One region of the Cellulomonas sp. P4_B5_2 genome, then DNA from elsewhere that is predicted to be linked to it. Evidence: riboswitches for the same ligand, from Rfam matches in the RefSeq annotation. Region 1 holds a riboswitch; each other region holds the start of a gene.

Region 1 (3,226 bases):
CAGCCGGATCGTCGACTCGGCGATCCCCACTGCCGCACGCCCCTCGGGGCCGAGCTTGCGGTGCGTGGTCGTCGCCGGGTGGGTGACCATCGACTTGGCGTCGCCGAGGTTGTTGGAGATGTCCACGATCCGCAGCGCGTCGAGCACGCCGAACGTGACCTTCTTGGCGACGTCGGGCGTCGACCCGTCCGGCACCGCGAGGTTGAACGTCACGACGGTCCCGCCGCCCGACTGCTGCGCCAGGGCGAGCTCGTGCTGGGGGTGCGACGGAAGGTAGGGGTACCGGACCAGCGAGACGCCGGGCTGCTGCTCGAGCCACGTGGCCACCTGCAGGGCCGACGCCGTCTGGTGCCGGACGCGCAGCGACAACGTCTCCAGCCCCTTGAGCAGCACCCACGCGTTGAACGCCGACAGCGACGGTCCGGTGTTCCGGATGAGCGTCTGCACCGGGCCGTGGATGTACTCGTCGGTGCCCAGGATCGCGCCGCCGAGCACGCGGCCCTGGCCGTCGATGTGCTTGGTCGCGGAGTACACGATGACGTCCGCGCCCAGCTCCAGCGGCCGGGACAGGACGGGGGTGGCGAACACGTTGTCGACGATCACCGTGGCGCCTGCGGCGTGCGCGAGCCGGCTGACCGCGGCGATGTCGACCAGGTCCTGCATCGGGTTGGACGGCGTCTCGAAGAACACGACGTCGGCCGGCGTGGAGAGCGCCTCCTGCCACTGCGCCAGCTCGTGGCCGTCGACGTAGTCGGTCCGCACGCCCCACTTGGCCAGGATCTCCTCGAAGATCACCACGGTGGAGCCGAACAGCGCCCGGGCGGAGACGATGCGCGACCCCGACTGCACGATCGCGGCGATCGACGTGAACACCGCCGACATGCCCGACGCCGTGGCGAACGCGGCCTCGGCGCCCTCGAGCAGGCGCAGGCGCTCCTCGAAGGTGGACACCGTCGGGTTGCCGTAGCGGGAGTACAGGAAGCGGTCGGCCTCCCCGGCGAACGCGGCCTCGGCCTCGGCGGCGGCGGAGTAGACGTAGCCCTGCGTGAGGAACAGGGCCTCGGACGTCTCGTTGAACTGCGACCGCACCAGACCGCCGCGGACGGCGAGGGTGTCCGGGCGCAGGTCGGTGCGCGGGGTGCGGCGGTCGTCCCAGTCGGCGGGCCCGGGGACGCGCCGGTCGCTCACGCCTGCCGCCAGGGGAGCCCCGCCGCGCGCCAGCCGGAGTGGCCGCGGTGGCCGTCCGGACCGACGTCGCCCTCGAAGCCCTCGAGCACGTTGTAGGCCGGGCCGAGGCCCGCCGCGGTGGCCGCCTGCGCGGCGGCGACGGAGCGGACCCCCGAGCGGCACAGGAACACGACCGGGCGGCCGGGCGCGACGCCGGCGTCGGCCAGCTGCTTGAGGAACTGTGGGTTCGGGCGTCCCGACGGGTACGACACCCACTCGACCAGGGCGGCGCGACCGTCGATCGGGGCCGAGTCGGGGATGCCCACGTAGCGCCACTCGGCGTCCGTGCGGACGTCGACGAGCACCGCGCTCTCGTCGGACGTCAGCAGGTCCCAGGCCTGCTGGGGGGTCAGGTCACCGGCGTAGCTCATCGAGGCCCTCGTCTCATCGGTCCTGGCGGTAGCACCCTCGGCCGGGCACAGGGTGCCCGCGGGTTGCTGCGGCGTCGTCGAGCCAGATCTCTCAGCCGCTCTGGATGGTGGCCGTGATGCTACGCGCGGCGGGACCCTCCTTCCAAGTGGTGGACAAGGCGTCCCGGTGGGCGAGACGAAGCCCGCGGCGCGTTGACAGCCACGGGGAGGTGCCGGGACCCTCGTTGCAGGTCATGAGCGCCAGCGTCAAGCCCCGGCTCGCTGGCCGGCAACCCTCCTCCGCGGTGGGGTGCCCCGGGTGACGACCTGGCCGCGTCCCGTCCGGGGCTCGGCAAGCGCGGGGTCCCACCTGTTCGACGGGTGTTCCCCCGGAACGTGTCGGAGGACCCACCATGACTGTCACCGCCGAGCGCCTCTCGTGTGCGACCGAGGTGAGCGCCCTGCTCCCCGTGGTCGGCGGCACTACCACCGTCCCGCTGGTGGACGGCACGCACCGCGTCTACGCCAACCTCGACTACGCGGCCAGTGCCCCGGCGCTCGAGGCCGTCGCCGCCCGCGTCACCGAGGTCCTGCCGCTGTACGCGTCCGTGCACCGCGGCGCCGGGTACCTGTCCCAGGTGTCCACCGCGCTGTACGAGTCCGCGCGCCAGACCATCGCGCGGTTCGTCGACGCCCGTCCCGACGACGTCGCGATCATCACCCGCAACACCACGGACTCGCTCAACCTGCTGGCCGGCGTCGTCCCGTCGGGGGGCCGCGTCCTGGTGCTGGACGTCGAGCACCACGCCAACCTGCTGCCGTGGGTGCAGTCCTCCGAGCGGCACGGCAATCGGACCACCATCCTGCCGATCGCGTCGACCGTCGCCGCGACCCTCGACGCCCTGCGCGACGAGCTCGCCCGCCAGCCGTACGCGCTGGTCACGATCACCGGCGCGTCGAACGTGACGGGGGAGGCGCTGCCGATCGACCAGGTCGTCGCGCTCGCCCACGCCGAGGGTGCCCGCGTGGCGGTGGACGGCGCCCAGCTGGTGCCGCACCGGGGCTTCTCGCTGGCCGGGACGGACGCCGACTACGTCGCGTTCTCGGGGCACAAGACGTACGCACCGTTCGGGGCGGGGGCCCTCGTCGGCCGTCGCGACTGGCTCGACACCGGCACGCCATACCTCGCAGGGGGAGGTGCGGTGCGCGACGTGCGGGCGGACCGGACGGTCTGGCAGCCGGCGCCGGCGCGGCACGAGGCCGGGTCGCCCAACGTGCTCGGCGCGATCGCGCTCGCGGAGGCCTGCGACCAGCTCGCGGCCCTTCCGGCTGGTGCCCTCGCCGCGCACGAGGAGGCGCTGCGTGAGCGCCTGGTCCAGGGGCTGTCGGCCATCGACGGCGTGGAGATCGCGCGCATCTGGCCGGACTCCGCGGCACCGGTCGGCGTCCTCACGTTCACGGTGCCGGACCACGACCCGGGCCTGGTCGCCGCGTACCTCGCCGCCGAGCACGGGATCGGCGTCCGCGACGGCCGGTTCTGCGCTCACCCGCTGCTGGCACACCTGGGCGCGTCGAACGGCGCCATCCGCGCGTCGGTCGGCGTCGGCACCACCAGCGAGTCCGTCGACCGCCTGATCACGGCCCTGACC
Region 2 (3,226 bases), on a different contig from region 1:
TCGCCGTCCTGTGGCGCACACCGGCCCCCGGCCGGCCCGGGCCGCGGCCGGGTCTGACGCTCGAGCAGATCGCCGACGCCGGCATCGCGCTGGCCGACAGCGAGGGGATCGAGTCCGTGTCCATGGCCCGGCTCGCCGAGTCGCTCGGGTTCACCACGATGTCCCTGTACCGGTACGTCTCGTCCAAGGACGAGGTGCTCAGCCTCATGTCGGACCGGGCGTCGGGCCGGCCGCCCGTCCTCGGGCCCGAGGTGGGTGGCTGGCGGGAGCGGCTCGAGCTCGTCCTCGCCGTCCAGCAGCCGATCCTGCGCGCGCACCCGTGGCTGGCGCGGGCGTCCGCGGTCCTGCACGCGGTCGGGCCCGGGCGGCTCGCCTGGATGGAGGCGATGCTCTCGGCGCTCGACGGCACCCCGCTGTCGGAGGACCAGAAGGTGGGGGCGATCGGCCTGCTCGCCTCGCACACCCTGGACCAGCTGCGGATCGGCGAGGAGCTGAGCGGCGCCGGGCGCACCGCCGCGGTCGGCACCACCGCCGGGGGAGCCCTGCCGCCGGACCTGGGAGAGCTCATCACGATGCTCGCCTCCGCGGACGAGCACCCCACGCTGCTGCGGGCGGCAACCGCGGGCGCCTTCTCCTTCCCGGAGGACGCGCCCGAGGACGACGAGCTGGACTTCGGCACCGTACTCATCCTCGACGGGATCGAGCGGCTCATCACCCTGGCCTCCTGAGCCGCCCACAGCCCCGTCGCCTGCACAAGCGGCGGTCACGATGTCGGCGCGGCCGGGCAGACTCGACGCATGACCTCGCCCGACGCCCCGCGCACCGGCCGCTGCTTCGGCGACGGCACCCCCCTGTACGAGCAGTACCACGACGAGGAGTGGGGCAAGCCCGTCCACGACGAGCACGCCCTCTACGAGCGGCTCGCCCTGGAAGGCTTCCAGTCGGGCCTCGCCTGGATCACGATCCTGCGCAAGAGGCCCGCGTTCCGCACGGCGTTCGCGGACTTCGACCCGGAGGTGGTCGCGGAGTTCGGTGACGACGACGTGGCCCGCCTGATGGCCGACGCCGGCATCGTGCGCAACCGCGCCAAGATCGAGGCGACGATCGCCAACGGCCGTGCCCTGCGCGAGCTGCACGCGGCGGGTCGCACTCTCGACCAGGTCCTGTGGTCGCACGCCCCCGACCGGACGGGTTACCAGCGCCCCTCGGGCTGGGCGGGCGTGCCCGCGCAGACGCCGGAGAGCCGCGCGCTGGCCAAGGAGCTGAAGTCGCTCGGGTTCCGGTTCGTCGGCCCGGTCACCGCCTACGCGGCGATGCAGGCGTGCGGTGTCGTCGACGACCACCTGGCCACGTGCCCGGCGGCGTGGGGCTCTGCCGGCACCGGAGAGCTTGCCGGGTGAGATTTGCTTCTGGCGGGTGATCGTGCGGCTGCCCTCTCGGCACCACGCACCCTGCGGACTACAGTGCCAGCCATGACGGAGATGCCCGACCCTGACGTTCGGCGTGATGCCGCGCGCGAGGCGGCCGAGGCGCTCACGGACAACGTCGTCCCCGATGCAGAGATCCTCGAGGCCGTCCAGGTCGGGCTGCTGTCCGTCCCGGCCGGCTCGCCGAACTCGTGGTTCGACGTCCCGTCGCAGCGCAGCCGCATGCGCTCCTCGAACCTGGCCCCGCGCCGCCCGCACTAGACGGGCGCCGAAGCAGACATGCTCCGCGGACGGCGCCGTCTCACGGGTCGATCACTGTTGCCCAGCATGTGATCTGCGGACTACCATCGCGGCTACCATCCAGAGCGGCCGAGAGACCTGGCTCGACGACGCCGCAGCAACCCCCCTCCTCGCGAGGGTGTGGGTGCTTCCGCCAGGGGCGATGGAGTGAGTCATGCCCCCACAGGACACCTGTCCCCGCACCACCCCGGTGCCGACGACCCCGCCGGCCGCGCCGTGAGCGCAGCCGTGGCTGAGCCCCGCACCCCCGGGCTGCACACCGCGCCCGCCCGCCGGGCGCAGAACGCGAACGACCGCCCGACGATCTCGTTCGAGCTCTTCCCGCCCCGGAACCCCGACGCGGCTCCCCGCCTGTGGGCCACCATCCGCGAGCTCGAGTCGGTGCACCCCGACTTCGTCTCGGTCACCTACGGCGCCTCGGGCAAGACGCGACTCACCACGCGCGCGCTGGTCCGCCGGCTGCTGCAGGAGACGTCGCTCAACCCGATCGCCCACCTGACCTGCGTCGGGACCTCGCGCGAGGAGATCACGACGATCGTCGGGGAGTTCCTCGACGAGGGCCTGCGGTCGTTCCTCGCCCTGCGGGGCGACCCGCCCACGGACCAGAGCGACTGGCAGGCCCACCCGGACGGCCTGCAGACCGCGGGCGAGCTGGTCGAGCTCCTGCGCGAGATCGAGGCGCAGCGGTGCCTGGACAGCCCGTCGCAGGCGGTGCGGGCTCGGGTGCGACCCCTGTCCGTCGCGGTCGCGGCGTTCCCGCGCGGCAACCACGCCACGGGCGGCACCCGCGCGCAGGACGTCGCCTCGCTGCTGGCCAAGCAGGAGGCCGGCGCCGACTTCGCGATCACGCAGGTGTTCTTCGACGCGGACGACTATCTCGGTATCGTCGCGGAGGCCCGTGAGGCCGGCGTGACCATCCCGATCATCCCGGGCATCATCCCGACCACGGACCCGGCCCGGCTGCTGCGCGTGCAGGAGCTGACCGGCGTCCCGGTGCCGAAGGACCTGATCGACCTGCTCGGATCCGCCGACGACGAGCTCGACCGTCATCGCCGGGGCATCCGGGCCAGCGTCGACCTGGTCAACGGCGTCCTGGACGGCGGCGCACCCGGCGTCCACCTCTACACGTTCAACCAGCACCACGCCGCACTTGACCTGCTCGAGGGTGCACACCTCGACGGCGGAGCTCGGACAGCTCCCGACCTGGCCAGCTGGCCGCAGGACACGGCACCCGCCCGACCCCCGAGGGACTGAACCACATGACCGAGAACCGCCCGATCTTCCCCGCCAGCTCCGTGCTCGGCTACCCCCGCATCGGCCCGCGCCGCGAGCTGAAGAAGGCCCTCGAAGCGTTCTGGGCAGGTCGCACGTCGGCCGACGAGGTCGAGGCCACCGCCGCCGACCTGCGTCGCCGCACCCGCACGCGGCTGGCCGAGCTCGGCCTGGCCACCGACGTGCCGGCGATCCCGAGCGCGTTCTCGTTCTACGACCAGGTGCTC
Region 3 (3,226 bases), on a different contig from region 1:
AACTTCGGGATGAGCTTGGAGTCGACGTCGAGGTAGTTGATCAGGTAGGCGCCGATGAAGACCTGGAAGACGTACGAGTGCGAGTTCGCGCCGATGTTCATGAAGAACACGCGGGCGAGGTGCTTCTTGCCGTGCTTCCACACGTCGACGACGGGCGAGTCCTTCTTGGCGGCCTCGATCGCGCCCTCGGCCTTGAGCTCCTCGAAGACCGGGGACTCCTTGACCTTGCGACGGATCACGTAGGCGGCGATCGTCACGAAGATCGAGCTGAAGAAGACGAGACGCCAGCCGTAGGACAGCAGGGCCTCCTCCGGCATCATCTGCACGAGGATCCACACGACGGCGCCCATGGCCGCACCGGCGGCCGCGCCCACGAACACCAGCGACGAGAACCGGCCGCGCTTGCCCTTGGGGGCGGTCTCCGTCAGCAGCACGATGCCGCTCGCCTGTTCGGCGCCCGCGCCGAAGCCCTGCAGGAACCGGGCCATGAGCAGCAGGATCGGGGACCAGATCCCCACGACCGCGTAGGTGGGCAGCAGGCCGATCGCGAACGTCGCGGTGCCCATGAGGAACAGCGTGGCGACCATGACGAACTTGCGGCCGAGGCGGTCGCCGTACTTGGAGAAGAACAGTCCACCGAGCGGGCGTGCGCCGAAGCCGACGAACAGCACGCCGAACGACGCGWGCATCCCGGAGATCGGGTCCATGTCGGAGAAGAAGATCTTGCTGAAGATGATCGCCGACGCGGTGCCGAAGATCGTGAAGTCGAAGTTCTCGAGCGCGGTCCCGATGCCACCGGCCCAGGCTGCTCGGCGCAGGTTCTTCTGATCGACGGGGGGAAGGACGCCGTCCGCGGTCGCGGGCGGTGGCAGGACGATGTTTCCGGTCACAGGACACCTGTCTCATGGGAGCTCGCACGCCCTGCCGTCATCGGCCGGGCTGGAGACTCGGGGCGCGAGCAAGGTGCCCGCGGTCGCGCAGATCGAGACAGCCTTGTCTCGCGTCTAGCTGGCACTCCTTGTTCGGCTCACGACGTGAGCGCGTTCCCGGGGGGATCCTCGATGGAGGCTCGGGGCACTGGTGCTGCGCGATTCCGGAGTGCTGGTCTGTATGGAACTCAGTTCCGGTACGTGGAACAACGTAGAGCGGGCTTTCCACGGAACCAGGGGTCGAAGGTCCTGTTCGTCCGATCCGATCCGGTCCAGCGCCGACCCTGCTGATCCCGGAGGTGGGTCGCATCGGTTCGCCATTGACCGACCACTCCGACGGCCACCCCGCACATCCCGCGATGTGAGAAGCCGTCCCGATCGTTGACATCGTCGCGCTCGGAGCCGACCCTCCTGCGCGGGTCAGGAGCTCCGCCGTCTGGCTCGGCAGGCGGAGCAGCAACCCTCCGACGTGTGGGGTGCTCCCGAGCAAGACCCGGCCAGCCTGGACGGCGGGCGAACGTCGACCCCCAGGGATCAGCCATGTCCGTCGATCTCCTCCCGTCCACCGTCTCCGCGAGGTACGGCGGCGCGGCGCCCACCGACGTCGCCACCTCGGCCCCGTCCTGCCGTACGAGCAGCAGCAGGACGTCCTGCGCCGGTTCGCCGGGGAGGTCGTGCCGCTGGTCCGTGCCGAGGTGTCGACCACGCTGTGGGGCCCCGACGACCCCGGGCGCGCACGCGGGCTCGCGGCGGCGGACGCGTCTCTCGTCGGCGTCGGCGGCGGGACTACCCTGACCAGATGACCACCTCGCTCGAGCAGCCCGTGCACGACGCCGTCGAGACGCCCGACGTCGTCGCACAGGTTCGGGCGGTCGCGGAACGGGCCAAGGTCGCGTCCCGCGCGCTCGCCACGGCTACCCGGGCCACCAAGGACGCGGCCCTGCGCGGCATGGCGGACGCCCTCGTGGCGGCCACCCCCGAGATCGTCGCGGCCAACGCGGTCGACCTCGAGCGCGGCCGGAGCAACGGCACCTCCGCGGGCCTGCTGGACCGCCTCGCGCTGACACCGGAGCGCATCGTGGGCATCGCCGACGCCCTGCGTGAGCTCGCCGCCCTGCCCGACCCGGTGGGTGAGGTGGTCCGCGGCTCCACGTTGCCCAACGGCCTGCGCATGAGGCAGGTGCGCGTCCCGATGGGCGTGGTCGGCATGATCTACGAGGCGCGTCCGAACGTGACCGTCGACGCCGCGGGGCTGGCGCTCAAGAGCGGCAACGCCGTCATCCTGCGGGGCGGCTCGGCCGCGGCCGCGAGCAACGAGGTCATCGTCGAGGTGCTGTCGAGGGCGCTCGTCGCACAGCGGCTCCCCGGTGCGCTCGTGCAGTCGATCGACGCCTGGGGTCGCGAGGGCGCGGTCGCCCTCATGCACGCCCGCGGGCTGGTCGACCTGCTGGTGCCCCGCGGGGGAGCGGACCTGATCCAGACCGTCGTGCGCGAGTCCACCGTGCCCGTCGTCGAGACCGGCGTGGGCAACGTGCACGTCTACGTCGACGAGACCGCGGACCTCGCTGTCGCCATCCCGATCCTGCTCAACTCCAAGACCCAGCGCGTCGGCGTCTGCAACGCCGCCGAGACGCTGCTGGTGCACCAGGCCGTCGCCGACGAGTTCCTCCCGGTCGCCATCGCCATGCTGGCCGACGCGGGCGTCACCATCCACGGCGACGAGACCACCCTCGCGCTCGCCCCCGACGAGGCCGACTGCGTGCCGGCCACGGACGAGGACTGGGCCACCGAGTACCTGTCGCTCGACCTCGCCGTCCGGGTGGTCGACTCGCTCGACGAGGCCCTCGAGCACATCCGCGAGTGGAGCTCGGGCCACACCGAGGCGATCATCACGCAGGACCTGGCGTCCTCGGAGCGGTTCGTGGCCGAGGTGGACTCCGCGGCGGTCATGGTGAACGCCTCCACGCGGTTCACCGACGGCGGCCAGCTGGGCCTCGGCGCGGAGATCGGCATCTCCACCCAGAAGCTCCACGCCCGCGGGCCGATGGGCCTCGGCGAGCTCACGACGACCAAGTGGATCGTGCACGGCGACGGGCACGTCCGACCCTGATGCCACAGTCCCGCGTGCGACACTGTTCGCTCCCGCCCACCCCTGGAGGAATGTCGTGCATGCTGCCCTGATCGCCGCGGCTGAGGCCGCCGAGCACACCAACGAGCTGCCGTTCCCGCCCGTGGTGTTCGGTATCGGAGCGTTCGTCGGTCTCGTCGCCATGCTGCTCATCACGTTCGCCTTCCGC

Evidence for each region. A riboswitch is a leader RNA that binds a small molecule or an ion and turns the genes downstream of it on or off. The one in region 1 is predicted to bind S-adenosylmethionine.
Region 2: it holds a riboswitch for S-adenosylmethionine, as region 1 does, so the genes downstream of both, AC1DUQ_RS06155 (methylenetetrahydrofolate reductase) here and AC1DUQ_RS09650 (rhodanese-like domain-containing protein) in region 1, are expected to answer to the same signal.
Region 3: it holds a riboswitch for S-adenosylmethionine, as region 1 does, so the genes downstream of both, AC1DUQ_RS18130 (glutamate-5-semialdehyde dehydrogenase) here and AC1DUQ_RS09650 (rhodanese-like domain-containing protein) in region 1, are expected to answer to the same signal.

The regions. Positions count from the first base shown of each region.
Region 1 covers NZ_JBFUHU010000107.1:15,607-18,832, forward strand. The annotation lists gene AC1DUQ_RS09645 (O-succinylhomoserine sulfhydrylase) at 1-1,125, opposite strand, end outside; gene AC1DUQ_RS09650 (rhodanese-like domain-containing protein) at 1,185-1,598, opposite strand; SAM riboswitch class I at 1,594-1,709, opposite strand; SAM riboswitch class IV at 1,828-1,942, shown strand; gene AC1DUQ_RS09655 (aminotransferase class V-fold PLP-dependent enzyme) at 1,991-3,226, shown strand, end outside.
Region 2 covers NZ_JBFUHU010000060.1:11,112-14,337, forward strand. The annotation lists gene AC1DUQ_RS06140 (TetR/AcrR family transcriptional regulator) at 1-728, shown strand, start outside; gene AC1DUQ_RS06145 (DNA-3-methyladenine glycosylase I) at 798-1,400, shown strand; gene AC1DUQ_RS06150 (hypothetical protein) at 1,473-1,688, shown strand; SAM riboswitch class I at 1,781-1,876, shown strand; gene AC1DUQ_RS06155 (methylenetetrahydrofolate reductase) at 1,956-2,981, shown strand; gene metE (5-methyltetrahydropteroyltriglutamate--homocysteine S-methyltransferase) at 2,987-3,226, shown strand, end outside.
Region 3 covers NZ_JBFUHU010000307.1:1,064-4,289, reverse strand. The annotation lists partial or broken gene AC1DUQ_RS18135 (MFS transporter) at 1-890, opposite strand, end outside; SAM riboswitch class IV at 1,348-1,455, shown strand; gene AC1DUQ_RS18130 (glutamate-5-semialdehyde dehydrogenase) at 1,729-3,039, shown strand; gene AC1DUQ_RS18125 (hypothetical protein) at 3,095-3,226, shown strand, end outside.